One region of the Pseudomonas sp. SZ40 genome, then DNA from elsewhere that is predicted to be linked to it. Evidence: riboswitches for the same ligand, from Rfam matches in the RefSeq annotation. Region 1 holds a riboswitch; each other region holds the start of a gene.
What was found. A riboswitch is a leader RNA that binds a small molecule or an ion and turns the genes downstream of it on or off. The one in region 1 is predicted to bind cobalamin.
Positions count from the first base shown of each region.

Region 2: another riboswitch for cobalamin. It lies ahead of ACT9T4_RS03895 (ABC transporter substrate-binding protein); the one in region 1 lies ahead of ACT9T4_RS07675 (CbtB domain-containing protein).
Region 3: another riboswitch for cobalamin. It lies ahead of cobO (cob(I)yrinic acid a,c-diamide adenosyltransferase); the one in region 1 lies ahead of ACT9T4_RS07675 (CbtB domain-containing protein).

Region 1 is NZ_JBQWIF010000006.1:133,776-138,145, reverse strand. It holds gene ACT9T4_RS07695 (hypothetical protein) at 1-302, shown strand, start outside; gene cobM (precorrin-4 C(11)-methyltransferase) at 265-1,038, opposite strand; gene ACT9T4_RS07685 (cobalamin biosynthesis protein) at 1,166-1,573, opposite strand; gene ACT9T4_RS07680 (CbtA family protein) at 1,570-2,289, opposite strand; gene ACT9T4_RS07675 (CbtB domain-containing protein) at 2,300-2,485, opposite strand; cobalamin riboswitch at 2,586-2,787, opposite strand; cobalamin riboswitch at 2,906-3,089, shown strand; gene cobW (cobalamin biosynthesis protein CobW) at 3,186-4,235, shown strand; gene cobN (cobaltochelatase subunit CobN) at 4,309-4,370, shown strand, end outside.
Region 2 is NZ_JBQWIF010000003.1:22,122-26,491, reverse strand. It holds gene ACT9T4_RS03910 (pseudoazurin) at 1-357, opposite strand, end outside; gene ACT9T4_RS03905 (ABC transporter ATP-binding protein) at 373-1,140, opposite strand; gene ACT9T4_RS03900 (FecCD family ABC transporter permease) at 1,137-2,171, opposite strand; gene ACT9T4_RS03895 (ABC transporter substrate-binding protein) at 2,168-3,184, opposite strand; cobalamin riboswitch at 3,360-3,555, opposite strand; gene ACT9T4_RS03890 (type B 50S ribosomal protein L31) at 3,836-4,096, shown strand; gene ykgO (type B 50S ribosomal protein L36) at 4,093-4,248, shown strand.
Region 3 is NZ_JBQWIF010000030.1:41,351-45,720, reverse strand. It holds gene ACT9T4_RS20335 (DNA-3-methyladenine glycosylase I) at 1-215, shown strand, start outside; gene ACT9T4_RS20330 (NAD-dependent deacylase) at 215-994, shown strand; gene ACT9T4_RS20325 (C40 family peptidase) at 1,049-1,681, shown strand; gene ACT9T4_RS20320 (C40 family peptidase) at 1,818-2,345, shown strand; cobalamin riboswitch at 2,479-2,710, shown strand; gene cobO (cob(I)yrinic acid a,c-diamide adenosyltransferase) at 2,857-3,483, shown strand; gene ACT9T4_RS20310 (cobyrinic acid a,c-diamide synthase CobB) at 3,480-4,370, shown strand, end outside.

The DNA of each region.
Region 1 (4,370 bases):
TGGATGCGTTGTACCGCTGTTGCGACGGCGTGCTGAGTGGCGATCAGGCGCTGATCGGGCAACTGCGCGGGGCCGGCTTCGACTGCCGTGAGGGCTGCTGGAGTTTCCGTCTGCCCGCGCTGCATGCCTGGCTGATCGATCAAACGGCCACCCGTAACGAGCCTGATTACCCGAGCTTCCTGCAGCGCCTGTACGCCAGCGATCTCAACGCTCGTCTCGCCCGCCAGGGCGCGCAGATCGTCATCGCCGACAATCGCGGCAAGGTCAGCGAGAGTCTGTATCGTCTGCAACGCCTGCCCTGAACAGGTGGCGATGGCGCTCGTTGTACAGCGCCGAGTCGGCGAAGTCGTCGGCGCCCAGCACCCTGCCGACCAGAATCAGCGCGGTGCGACGAAAGCCCTTGGCGCTGACCTTGGCCTCGATATCGGCGAGGGTGCCGAGCACCCAGTCCTGATCCGGCCAGCTGGCGCGATGCACCACCGCGATCGGGCAACTGGCCCCATAGTGAGGCAACAGGTCGCCGACGATCTTCGGCAGATGCTGAACACCCAGGTGGATCGCCATGGTCGCACCGTGCCGCGCCAGATCGTGCAACTGCTCGCCTTCGGGCATCGGTGATTTGCTGGCATAGCGGGTGAGGATCACCGTCTGGGAAACCGCCGGCAGCGTCAGCTCGCTTTCCAGCAGTGCGGCGCAGGCTGCCGTGGCCGTGACGCCGGGGATGATCTCGAAGGGAATGCTCAGGGCGCGCAGGTGACGAATCTGCTCACCGATGGCGCCGTACAGAGATGGGTCTCCCGAATGCACCCGTGCCACGTCCTCGCCGCGTGCATGAGCCGCCTGCAGCAGGGCGACGATTTCATCGAGATGCAATTCGGCGGTGTTCACCACCAGGCTGGCCTGATGGCCGTCGAGCAGCGCTTCCGGCACCAGGGAGCCGGCGTAGAGAATTACCGGGCAGGAGCGAATCAGGCGCTGGCCCTTCACGGTGATCAGTTCGGGGTCGCCGGGGCCGGCGCCGATGAAGTAGACGGTCATGCGAATCCTGGGTGTAGGGTGGAAGAGGCTTTTCTCCTCCACCGTGTTGTTCGGCTTATCCGGTCACTCGGCGGGGGATCGCCATCCGGCGGATCGAGAAAGCGTGGACTACGCGTCCCGATCCACCCTACGGATCGCTGCGGGCAACGGCCAGTGTGGCGTTAGCGCTCTTGCGCTTGGTTATCCACAGGCGAGCGGGGCGATTGCTCAAGCGCTCGACCAAGGCCAGGGCGCTGGCTTCGGCAACGCTCGGGCTGCCAGTGACATGCAGGGCGATGGCCGAGGTCTGGCTCAGGCGCTCATGGTAACCCGTCAGCGCATCGGTGGGCAGGAAGCTGATGGGCAGGCCCAGATGCTCGGCCAACTGCAGCAACCCGGGCTCGTCAGCCTTGTGGTCGCTGCTGGCCAGGGCCGTCAGCTCGGCAGTGCTCGAGCCATGCTCGGCCAGCGTATCGTCGAGCAAGGCCAGCAGCTCGCTCAGCGAACACCCGCGCCGGCAACCCAGGCCGGCGACGAGGGTCGAGCGCTCGTTCATTCTGCGTGTCGAGTGCGGCCATGGAACCAGGCGGCAGCCAGCCCCAGAGCAGCCCAGAACGCAGCGTTGGTGAGCAGCGAGGCAAGGATGAATTCGTGCTCCAGCGCTTCGGGTGCCAGGCTTTCATGCACCTCAGGCTGCGGTGCGCCGATCACATGGGGCAGCGCCAGAATCACCAGGCCAAGTATGCGCAGCAGCCAGTTGTTGCCAAATGCCAGCAGCGCCAGCCCGGCCGCGGTCGAAGCTGCGGTACCGATCCACCAGTACTGGCGCAGCAGCAATTCGGCCGCAGCGGTACCTGGCAGCTCCGGCGGCAAGCCGCTCGAGGGCGCCAGCACGAAGGTGGCGAAACCGGCCAGGCCCCAGAGCAGGCCCTGCCAGGTTCTCTCGGGGGCGCGCAGGGTGAACAGGCCGGCGAGCATCAGCGCGAAGCCCACACCTACCACCAGGTTGCTCAAGCCTGTGGATAACAGCCGTTGCCAGCCATCTTCCGGTGCCCATGCTTCACCGTCATGGCTGTGAGCGCCAGCGGCGCCATGATCGTGAGCAGCGCTTGCGGTGTCGTGGTTGTGTTCGATGCTGGCCGCGGGCTCGGCGACTTCGAACGTCTCGGCATGCAGGATCAGCGGGGTTATCCACAGGCTCTGCAGCACGGTCAGCACGATGGCAGCGAGCAGGCCGGCGAAGCCTGCGGTCTGGGCGATGCGCTTGATCATCCTGGCGTCCTCAGTGGCACGGGAACGCGGCGCTATGCCGGGTATCGTGGGCCGCATTGTGCAAGGCTTCGACGTGGGAGAAGCCGGCGAAGAAGATCAGCACGGCGCCCAGCGCGCAGCTGCCAACGGCAAGCAGAATACGCTGTGACAGGGGAAGTGCAGGTGCGCTGGAGTGCGAGATGGCGCTGCTGGACATGGTCGTGAACCTTCACTATGAGGTGAACGGCACAGCAGGGACGCAGCGAGCCCGCCCGCATAACGGGCAGTTATCGGCGCGTGCCCGCCCACCGCGGGTTGCCAAACAGAGGATTCAGGCCGGTCTCCGGGCTCACGATGATCACTGGGCAGTGATGAGGATCGGCCTTCCCATGCTTTCGCACAGTGGCCACGACGATCCTGACATTCGCTTACCGTTGCGGGGGCAGCGCCGGACTCTAACCGGCTTCCCGTTTCACCTCACGCACGGCGGCGTGAGACACCTGAAACAACCGCGCAAGAACACCACGAAGCGGCAAGTGCGTCAATATGTTGCAGATTCAGGCTCTGTGGACGTTTCAGCACGACCGCGCTGAAACGTCCACGGACCCTAGCGATTGACCGTGTCGCAGGCTCTGCGTAGCCTTGTGCTCTTCGAGGTTCTCCATCGATAGGTATGGAGCTAAGAGGGAACACGGCAAGCCGTGGCTGCCCCCGCAACTGTAAGCAGCGAGCGCATCGCCAATCGCCACTGGGAAACCGGGAAGGCCGGCTACGCGCCATGACCTGTGAGCCAGGAGACCTGCCTCGATAACGCTTTCGACAACCGGGCGGGGTGATCCGGTGATGCCTTCGCCAGCCTCGGCTGGCGCCTGCCATCCTATTGCCCGCTCGCCGTTCATTCAGACGCAGGGCCAATCATGAAAACGCTCGCCAAACTACCCGTCACCATCGTCACCGGCTTCCTCGGTGCTGGTAAGACCACCTTGCTGCGGCACATGCTTGAAAACGCCGAGGGCCGTCGCATTGCGGTGATCGTCAACGAGTTCGGCGAACTGGGTATCGACGGTGAGATCCTCAAGCAATGCACCATCGGCTGCACCGAGGAAGAAGCCAACGGTCGGGTTTTCGAACTGGCCAACGGCTGTCTGTGCTGCACCGTGCAGGAAGAGTTCTTCCCGGTGATGCGCGAACTGGTGGAGCGTCGCGGCGACCTCGACCATATCCTGATCGAAACCAGCGGCCTGGCCCTGCCCAAGCCACTGGTCCAGGCCTTCAACTGGCCGGAAATCCGCAACGCCTGCACCGTCGATGCGGTGATCACCGTGGTCGACAGCCCGGCGGTGGCTGCCGGCACCTTCGCTGCCTTCCCCGATCAGGTCGATGCCCAGCGCAAGCTCGACCCCAACCTCGATCATGAGTCGCCCCTGCACGAACTGTTCGCCGACCAACTGGCGAGCGCCGATCTGGTGATCCTCAACAAGGCCGATCTGCTCGATGCCGAGACCCTGGCAGCGGTGCGCGCCGAAGTCGGCGAAGAGCTGCCGCCAGCGGTCAAGGTGGTGGAGGCCCATGGCGGTTCGTTGCCGCTCAATGTGCTGCTGGGCCTGAACAGCGAGACCGAGTTGCACATTGAAGGCCGCAAGACTCACCACGACAATGAAGACGAAGACCACGATCACGACGAGTTCGACTCGTTCCACGTGGAACTACCGGAAGCCGATGAAGCCCGCCTGCTGGCCGCGCTGAAGGATGTGGTCGGCAAACATGGCATCCTGCGCATCAAGGGCTTCGTCGCCGTGCCGAACAAACCCATGCGTCTGCTTCTGCAAGGGGTCGGCCTGCGTTTCGACAAGCATTTCGACCGCGCCTGGAAGGCCGATGAAGCGCGGGTTACCCGCCTGATCGTGATCGGCCAGGAGCTCGACCACACGGCCATCGCGGCTGAGCTGAAAGCGGCGCTGGTATAACCATGATCGCCCGCAAGCGGGCTCCTGCGGTTCGCGTAGGAGCCCGCTTGCGGGCGATGCCTTAGGCGAGAATATGCACCTCCTGCGCACCCAGCCCGGCCAGTCGCTGCCGGCCGACAGCATCGCCGACCTCGG
Region 2 (4,370 bases), on a different contig from region 1:
GCTGACCGGCTGATCACCGACCTGAATGAGCATCACCATGCCCATCGCCAAGTGCGGAATGCACTGGATGCCATAGAGCCCTGCCTCATTGAAAGTCACCTCGATCTCTTCGTTGATCTTGCCCTTGAACGGCTCGGCGCCCTCCGGCAGGAGGCCGGGGATGCTGGCAGCGTTGTGGGTCGGGTGAGTGGCGATGAACGTCACGCTGTCACCGGGGGCGATGGCCAGGAAATCCGGTTCATAGACCATCGAACCGGACTCCCCACGGTTGAGCATTTTCACTTCGTGGGTTTCGGCCAATGCCGGAGCTGTGAACACAAGCGTAGCGAGCAAAGCGAAGAGCGGCGAAAAACGCATGACAAAAGACTCGTCTCAGATAGGTTGAAAGCGCAGTACCCGGGCACCGTCTTCAGGGTCGACCAGGTAGCGGGCGCGTACGCCGAAGGTGTCGCGCAAACGCTCGGTGGTCAGCACCTCGGCCGGTGCCCCCAGCGCCACCAGTCGACCGCGCTCCATCACCCCGAGGCGGTCGCACTCAAGGGCCTGGTTGAGGTCATGCAAGGCGATCAGCGTGGTCACCGGCAGCGTTCGTACCAGATTGAGGATCGACAGCTGGTGCTGGATATCCAGATGGTTGGTGGGTTCGTCGAGTAGCAGGATCTGCGGTTTCTGCGCCAGTGCCCGAGCGATGTGCACGCGCTGGCGTTCACCGCCCGACAGGGTGCTCCAGGCTCGCTCCGGCATTTCGGCCATGTCCACATCGGCCAGTGCCTGAACGACGATCCGTTCGTCCTCCGCCGACCAGGGCTGCAAGGCCGACAGCCAGGGCGTGCGGCCCAGTTCGACGGCATCGCGCACCGTCACCGCGTCACCGGTGTCGGCCTGTTGCTCGACGAATGCCAACTGGCGGGCGACATCCCGGCGACTCAGGCCACCCAGCGGCTTGCCCTGCAGGTGCACCTGGCCGCTGCCCGGCGTGCGGATGCCGGACAGCAGCTTGAGCAAGGTCGACTTGCCCGAACCATTGGGACCGATCAGGCCGAGCGTCTCGCCCTGATGCAGTTGCAGATCGACGCCGGCGACGATCGCCCTACCCTTCACCGACCAGCCCAGGTCGCTGCACTGCAGCACCGTACTCACCGCGCCCGCCTCCCGCGTACCAAAATCACCGCGAAGGCCGGCGCACCGATCAACGCGGTGACCACACCGATGGGCAGTACCTGGCCCTTGATCACCGTACGCGACAGCACGTCGGCGGCGATCAGGAACACCGCGCCAGTCAGGGCCGCGACCGGCACCAGCCGGCCATGCCGCACGCCGACCAGCAGCCGTGCAGCGTGAGGGATCACCAGACCGACGAAGCCGATGGAGCCGACGATCGACACCATCACCGCCGTGACCAGCGCCGCGCAGGCGATCAACGTGGCCTGCACCCGGCGCACCGGTACGCCCAGCGACGCAGCCGATTCGGCACCGAAGGTGAAGGCATCCAGCGCGCGGGTATGCCAGGCCACCAGCAGCACCCCGGCCAGCGCCACGGGTACGGCCAGGGCGACATCGTGCCAGTTGACACCACTGAGGTTGCCGAGCAGCCAGAACATGATGCCCCGGGCCTGCTCGGCGCTGGCCGACTTGGTGATCAGGAACGAGGTCAGCGCGTTGAACAGTTGGGAGCCGGCGATACCGGCAAGAATGATCTGCCCGGTGCCATTCAGCGCACCGCCGCCCGCAGCCCTTGCCAGCAAGGCGACCAGGCTGAAGGCGGCGATCGCACCGATGAAGGCGCCCATGGACAGCGACAGCATGCCTGCGCCGAGCCCCAGCAGCGCCACCGAAACCGCTCCAGTGGAGGCACCTGCGGAAATCCCCAGCAGATAGGGATCGGCCAGCGGATTGCGCAACAGCGCCTGCAGCACCACACCGGAAACCGCCAACCCGGCGCCGCAGCAGGCGGCCACCAGGGCCCGGGTCAGGCGGTAGTTCCAGACGATTCCCTCGTCGATCGGATCGAGCACGAAGCCCGCCCCGAACAGTTTGTTGGCCAGCACCTGAAAGACCACCGACAACGGGATGCGGGTTTCACCCAGCGCCACACCGACGACCACCGCCACGGCCAGCAACAGCAGGCAGACGATGGTCAGCAGGAACAGGCGGGAGCCACGGGCAATCATTTCTGCAGATCGAACCCGTCAACGGCCTTGGCCAGGGTTTCGATGCCGGTGATCATGCGCAGCGAAGCCTGCATGCCGTCGGCATCGAGAATCACGATGCGGCCGTTCTTCACCGCATCCATGTGCTTGGCGACCGGATCATTACGCAGGAACTCGAGTTTCTTCTCCACGTCGTCAGCCGGGAAACGGCGGCGATCCATGCGCGCAAGCACCAGCACGGTCGGGTTGGCCTTGGCCAGGGTTTCCCAGCCGACGGTTGGCCACTCTTCGCTGGACTCGACCACGTTTTGCAGCCCCAGCGACTTCATCATGTAATCGGCAACGCCTTTCTGACCGGCCATGTAGGGGTCGAGATCCAGGTCGGCGCTGGAGAACCAGAACGCGGCGGAGATCTGCTTCGCCTGGCGCTGCTCGGCATTTGCAACCGCCTTGCCGAGTCGCTCCTGCAGGCTGCCGACCAGCTTGTCGCCCTCAGCCTGCACGTCGAATATCTGCGCCAGCTGCTGAATGCTCTTGTACAGGCTGTCGATCTGGAACGGCTGCAGGCGAGTACCGTCGGCACCTACCAGATTGTCCTTGCCCTCGCAGTCGGACGGCATGATGTAGGTCGGAATCTTCAGCGCGTGAAACTGCTCACGGGTGCCGACCACGCCCTGCTTGCCCACCATCCACTCGAACTGCACGGCCACCAGCCCGGGGCGCTTGTTGATCACCGACTCGAAGCTCGGGTCGTTATCGGCCAGGCGCTCGACCTTGGCATTCTGCGCCTCGAACTCGGGCAGCACGTTGCTGAACCACAGCGAGGTACCCACCAGACGGTCGCCAAGCCCGAGGGAATAGAGAATTTCGGTGCCGGCCTGACCGATGGTCACGGCGCTCTTCGGCGCAGCGGCGAAGCTCAGCTCATGGCCGCAGTTCTCGAGGGTCAGGGGGTAACGAGTCGGGGTGGCGGCCAGCGCCATCGAAGACAGGCCAAGGGTGGCGGCCAGAACGGCAAAACGAGACACGGTCATGCGGGTGATCTCCCAATCAACAGATACGCATAAATGGCAGTGCGCAGGCTGGAGAACACATCACGCCAAGCGGCCATGGCCGCACCTGTCCATGAGGAAGGTGATTACGGATGCCCCCTCCCGGACACCCCGCCGGCTGGTTCGATTGCAGTGTCCAAACACAGCTGGATTGCAGCTGATCGGACCGACGCCGGCAGGTCTCCTGACTGGTACGTCGCGGCAGCGCTGTGGCCTTCCCGGGGTCGCCCCCAGTGACACGAATGCAGCGCTGCTCGGTACCTACAGTTGCGGGGGCAGTTCCGTTTGGCCATTAGAAATGGCGACGGATTCCCTATTAATTCCTCGCGGAAACCGGCGGGCGGCATCTTAAACGATTAGGTCGCTGCCCTGCAGCGCTTCGCTGCAGTTTCTGCGCATTCATCTCGACATACCGAAGCCGTTGCAGCACCTGTGCGGCTAATGCTGGCGGCCATTATTGTTACAATATAACAATTTAGCAAGTCGAGTTGAGTGCTCGCTTCAGCTCCTGATCGAAAGATCCATGGAGCCGATCGACACCGTGGTGGAAAAATTCGGATTCGGGCTTGAAATGAGAACCAAAATCAACAAGACTTGATATTGTTACCTTATAACGTATTTATTGGAGTGCTCATGAAACCTGGTATCCACCCCGACTACCGCCCCGTGCTGTTTCACGATGTCTCGGCCGACACCTATTGGCTGATCGGTTCCACCGTCAGCACCGACAAGACCCGCGAGCACAGCGACGGCAACACCTATCCCTACGTCACGCTCGATATCTCCAGCGCGTCGCACCCGATCTACACCGGCCAGCAGCGCCAGACGGCAAGCGAAGGTCGGGTGGCCGGCTTCAACAAACGCTTCGCCGGTTTCGCAGGAGCCCGCTCATGAAAGTCGTCGCCTCGCTGAAACAGGCCAAACTGCGCCACCGCGATTGCCAGATCGTCAAGCGCCGGGGTCGCATCTACGTGATCTGCAAGACCGAACCACGCTTCAAGTGCGTGCAAGGCCGGCCCAAACCGCAGCGCAAGAACAAGGGCTAAGCGCCTGCATCAGCCTCTCGGCGCGGCGCGTTCACAGCCGTCTCTCCAGGTCTGTGGCGCGACAACCATTCGCCCGCAAGCGGGCTCCTACAGTATCGAGGCGCCTGCAAAATCGTTGGGGT
Region 3 (4,370 bases), on a different contig from region 1:
CTGCGCCGCGCTTTCTGCGCATGGTTGGCAAAGACACCTTCATTCCGTCCGATGACATGGTCGCCGCGCTCAAGGCCCAGAAGATTGTCGACAAGGTGCCGAGCAGTCAGCGCGACCGCGCGGCGGTTCAAGCTGCCTTCAACCAATGGCATGCGGAAAGTGGCCGGCCCATGTGCCAGCTGTCGGTGATGCTGGCCCATACGGTCAATCACTGATGCATCCGCTTCTGCCGCGAATCGCCTCCGCTATCGCCGATGCACAGCGGATCCTGATCATTACCGGAGCGGGCTTGTCTGCCGACTCCGGGTTGCCTACCTATCGTGGCCTCGGTGGTCTGTACAACGGCCATACCGAAGAGGGCGTGCCGATCGAAGTGGCGCTGTCAGGCGAGATGCTGCGTCGCGACCCGGCGCTGTGCTGGAAGTACCTGGCACAGCTCGGCACCGCCTGCCTGGCCGCCCAGCCGAATGCGGGTCACAAGGCGATTGCCGACTTGCAGGCCTTGAAGCCCGAGTGCTGGGTACTCACCCAGAATATCGACGGTTACCATCGTCTGGCAGGCAGCCCGGCGCAGCGGTTGATCGAAATTCATGGTGAGTTGGCGCCCCTGCACTGCCAGCAATGCGCTGGCGTGGATGAGCGGCTCGCCGAGCATCTGCTGCAGCCGTTGCCCCCGCTGTGCGGCAATTGCGGTGGCGTACTGCGTCCGCCGGTGACGCTGTTCGGCGAGATGTTGCCGGAAGACGCCGTCGGTCGCCTTTATGCGCAGTTGGAGAAGGGTTTCGATCTGGTGATCAGCGTCGGCACCAGTGCCAGCTTTCCTTATATAGTCGAGCCGCTGCTGCGCACACGACAGGCGGGCGGGGTGACGGTGGAGGTCAATTTGTCGCAGAGCGAGGTCAGCGATCTGGTTGACTTCAGGCTGGAAGAAAGGGCCTTAGATGTTTTTCCGGAACTACTGAGTCACATCGTTACTCATAATATTTGCAAATGATCCCGTTAGTGGGCATAGTCGCGGCTGTTCATTTTTCACGCCACGGTCGTGCCCATGCGCAAACGCTTCGCACCCCTCGTGCCTCTCGCACTTACGATGGTTCTCGCCGCCTGCGCTAACCATGCTCCACAATCCCAGATCGATGCCCCGGCCCAGGCTTCTCTGCCTGCCAGGCCAGTGGTTGCAGCGCCTGTTCTGGATCGCAACGATGTCGTCGAAGACGATGCGGTTGCCGACTTCGCCGACCACGCACCTTACGAGCTGCCACAACTGGCGGACAGCGTCCTCGAAAAAGGCCTCTCGCTGATCGGCACCCGTTACCGTTTCGGTGGCAATTCGGTGAAAACCGGTTTCGACTGCAGTGGTTTCATCGGCTATCTGTTCCGTGAAGAGCTGGGCATGGAACTGCCGCGTTCGACGCGTGAAATGATCAACATCGACGCTCCGCTGGTCGAGCGCAAGGCCCTGGAGCCGGGTGATTTGGTGTTCTTCAGCACCAACGGTCGCGGTCGTGTCAGCCATGCCGGCATCTATCTGGGCGATGATCAGTTCATCCATTCCTCCAGCAGCCGCAGCGGTGGGGTGCGTATCGACAGCCTGGACGATCGCTACTGGAAGCGCACGTTCATCGAGGCCAAGCGCGTCCTGGCTCTGGCGCCGACCGAGCACCTGGCGTCCCAGCACTGAGGCCTGAATGCCCGATCTGTCCGGATCGGGCAACATCTTGATAGTTTTCAAGCGACTGCAGCATAAAGCTAAAGCTTGCACTGCAGTTGTGAACGGGGCAGAGTAGGGCGCATTCAGGCTCCAGGATCGTCCGTCCATGACTGCCACCATCCGCATCGCCTTCCTGCTGCTCGCTGCACTGCTCAGTGCATGTTCCAGTCGCGCCCCCGTACCCGCTCCGCAGCCTGTGGTGATCGCGCCCGCTCCTGGCAATTATCAGGGCGGCGCCGACGACGTGCTGTTCCGTGCCCTGGGGCTCGTCGGTACGCCATACCGCTACGGCGGCAACACACCGGCCAGTGGTTTCGACTGCAGTGGGCTGATCGGCTATGTGTACCGTGATGCCGCAGGCATCCAGTTGCCTCGCTCCACCCGGGAGCTGATCAGCATGCGCGCCCCAGTGGTTGGCCGCGACGCCCTGCGCAGTGGCGATCTGGTGTTCTTCGCCACCAACGGTGGCCGGCAGGTCAGTCATGCCGGTATCTACGTCGGCGAAGGGCGCTTCGTGCATGCACCTTCTTCGGGCGGCACCGTGCGTCTGGACAGTCTCGGCAACAGCTATTGGCAGCGCACCTATATCGAAGCGAAGCGGGTGTTTCCGGTCGAGCTGGCCAGCCATCCCTGAGCGCCAGGCCAGCGTCCGCTGCAGCTCGGCCATGCTCCTTTGAGACCGCCCTGGGACCCTGCGTGGGTCTGGCTCGCCTGCCAGGGAGGCGGATTCTGAGTCTTCGATTGACGCTGAGGCGGCCAATCCTTACCCTTCGCGGCTTGCTTCAGGTGTCCCCGGTTTCGGCCGGGGGTGAAACTGGGAAGTCGGTGCGCCGCTGTTTCAACAGGCAGGCAAGGCCGACGCTGCCCCCGCAACGGTAAACGAGTCCAACCACGCTTCTCGCCACTGTATCGTCGATACGGGAAGGTCGCGTCGGTGTCCGCATTCTGCTGAGTGCGGTGCTCGCAAGCCCGGAGACCGGCCTGTCGCTTTTCCAGGTTTGCGCGGTGGGCGCGGCCGGTGCGCGGCCGACCCGGTCAGCTCCTGCCTGCTCCTGTGTGATTCCTTCATCGTCTGGCCTGAACCCGGTTTCCTGCCCGACCGTTTCACTGGCGTGTGCCGCGCGGCCTCGCGCAAAGGAGATCCCATGACCCCATCCCCAAGCCGAGAATCAGCAGAGCGCGACGCGCGGCACAACGCCCGCATGGCGCGCAAGAAAGCCCTGATGGACGAAAAGATCGCCCAGGCTCAGGACGAGTACGGCCTGCTGCTGGTGCACAGCGGCAATGGCAAGGGCAAGAGCAGCTCGGCCTTTGGCATGGTCGCCCGCGCGCTGGGGCATGGTCTCAAGGTCGGCGTGGTGCAGTTCATCAAGGGCGGCATGGCCACCGGTGAGGAGCACTTTTTCCGCCGCTTTCCCGATGAAGTCAGCTACCACGTGATGGGCGAGGGCTACACTTGGGACACCCAGGATCGTCAGCGGGACATCGAGAAGGCCGTTCAGGCCTGGGAGGTCGCCCGGCAACTGCTGAACGACCCGCAGATCGCTCTGGTGGTACTGGACGAGCTGAACATCGCCCTCAAGCACGGTTACCTGGACGTGGATGTGGTGCTGCGTGACATCGAGTCGCGCCCCGAGCTGCAGCACGTAGTGGCTACCGGCCGTGGCGCGCCACCGGCGCTGCTAGAGGCCGCGGATACCGTTACCGAAATGACGCTCGTGAAGCATGCCTTCAAGTCCGGCGTGAAAGCACAGAAAGGCGTGGAGTTTTGAGCGTTACAGCGTCTGTATCCGATGCGGGTGAGCGCGCGTCGCGCCACTGTCCGGCACTGTTGATCGCTGCGCCGGCCTCGGGGCAGGGCAAGACCACCGTCACTGCGGCCCTGGCACGCCTGCACACCCGGCAGGGCAAGCGGGTGCGGGTGTTCAAGTGCGGGCCTGACTTTCTCGATCCTATGATCCTCTCCCGTGCCAGCGGCCACCCGGTTTATCAGCTGGATCTGTGGATGGTTGGCGAGGCCGAGAGCCGCCGCCTGCTGTGGGAAGCCGCTGGCGAGGCGGACCTGATCCTCATCGAAGGTGTGATGGGGCTGTTCGACGGCTCGCCATCCGCAGCCGACCTGGCCCGCCGCTTCGGGGTTCCGGTGCTGGGGGTGATCGATGGCTCCGCCATGGCGCAGACCTTCGGGGCACTGGCCGTCGGCCTGGCCAGCTATCAGCCGGATCTGCCGTTCTCCGGTGTGCTCGGCAATCGCGTCAATCCCGGGCGCCATAACGATCTGATCCGCGACAGCCTGCCAGCCTCGATCCGCTGGTACGGCTCTTTGCCGCGTAGCGCCGCGATCGAATTGCCGAGCCGCCACCTGGGCCTGGTGCAGGCCGCCGAGCTCGCCGACCTCGATGTGCGTCTGGATACCGCTGCCGATGCTCTGGCACAGACCGCAACGGTTACCCTGCCGCCACCAGTGACCTTCGCTGCGCCGTCGATTGCAGCGCCATTGCCGCTGCTGGAGGGCGTGCGCATCGGCGTGGCCCGCGACGCATCCTTCGCGTTCACCTATCAGGCCAATCTCGATCTGCTGGAGCGAATGGGCGCGGCCCTGACGTTCTTCAGTCCGCTGGCAGATCAGAGCCTGCCCGAGGTGGACAGCCTTTATCTG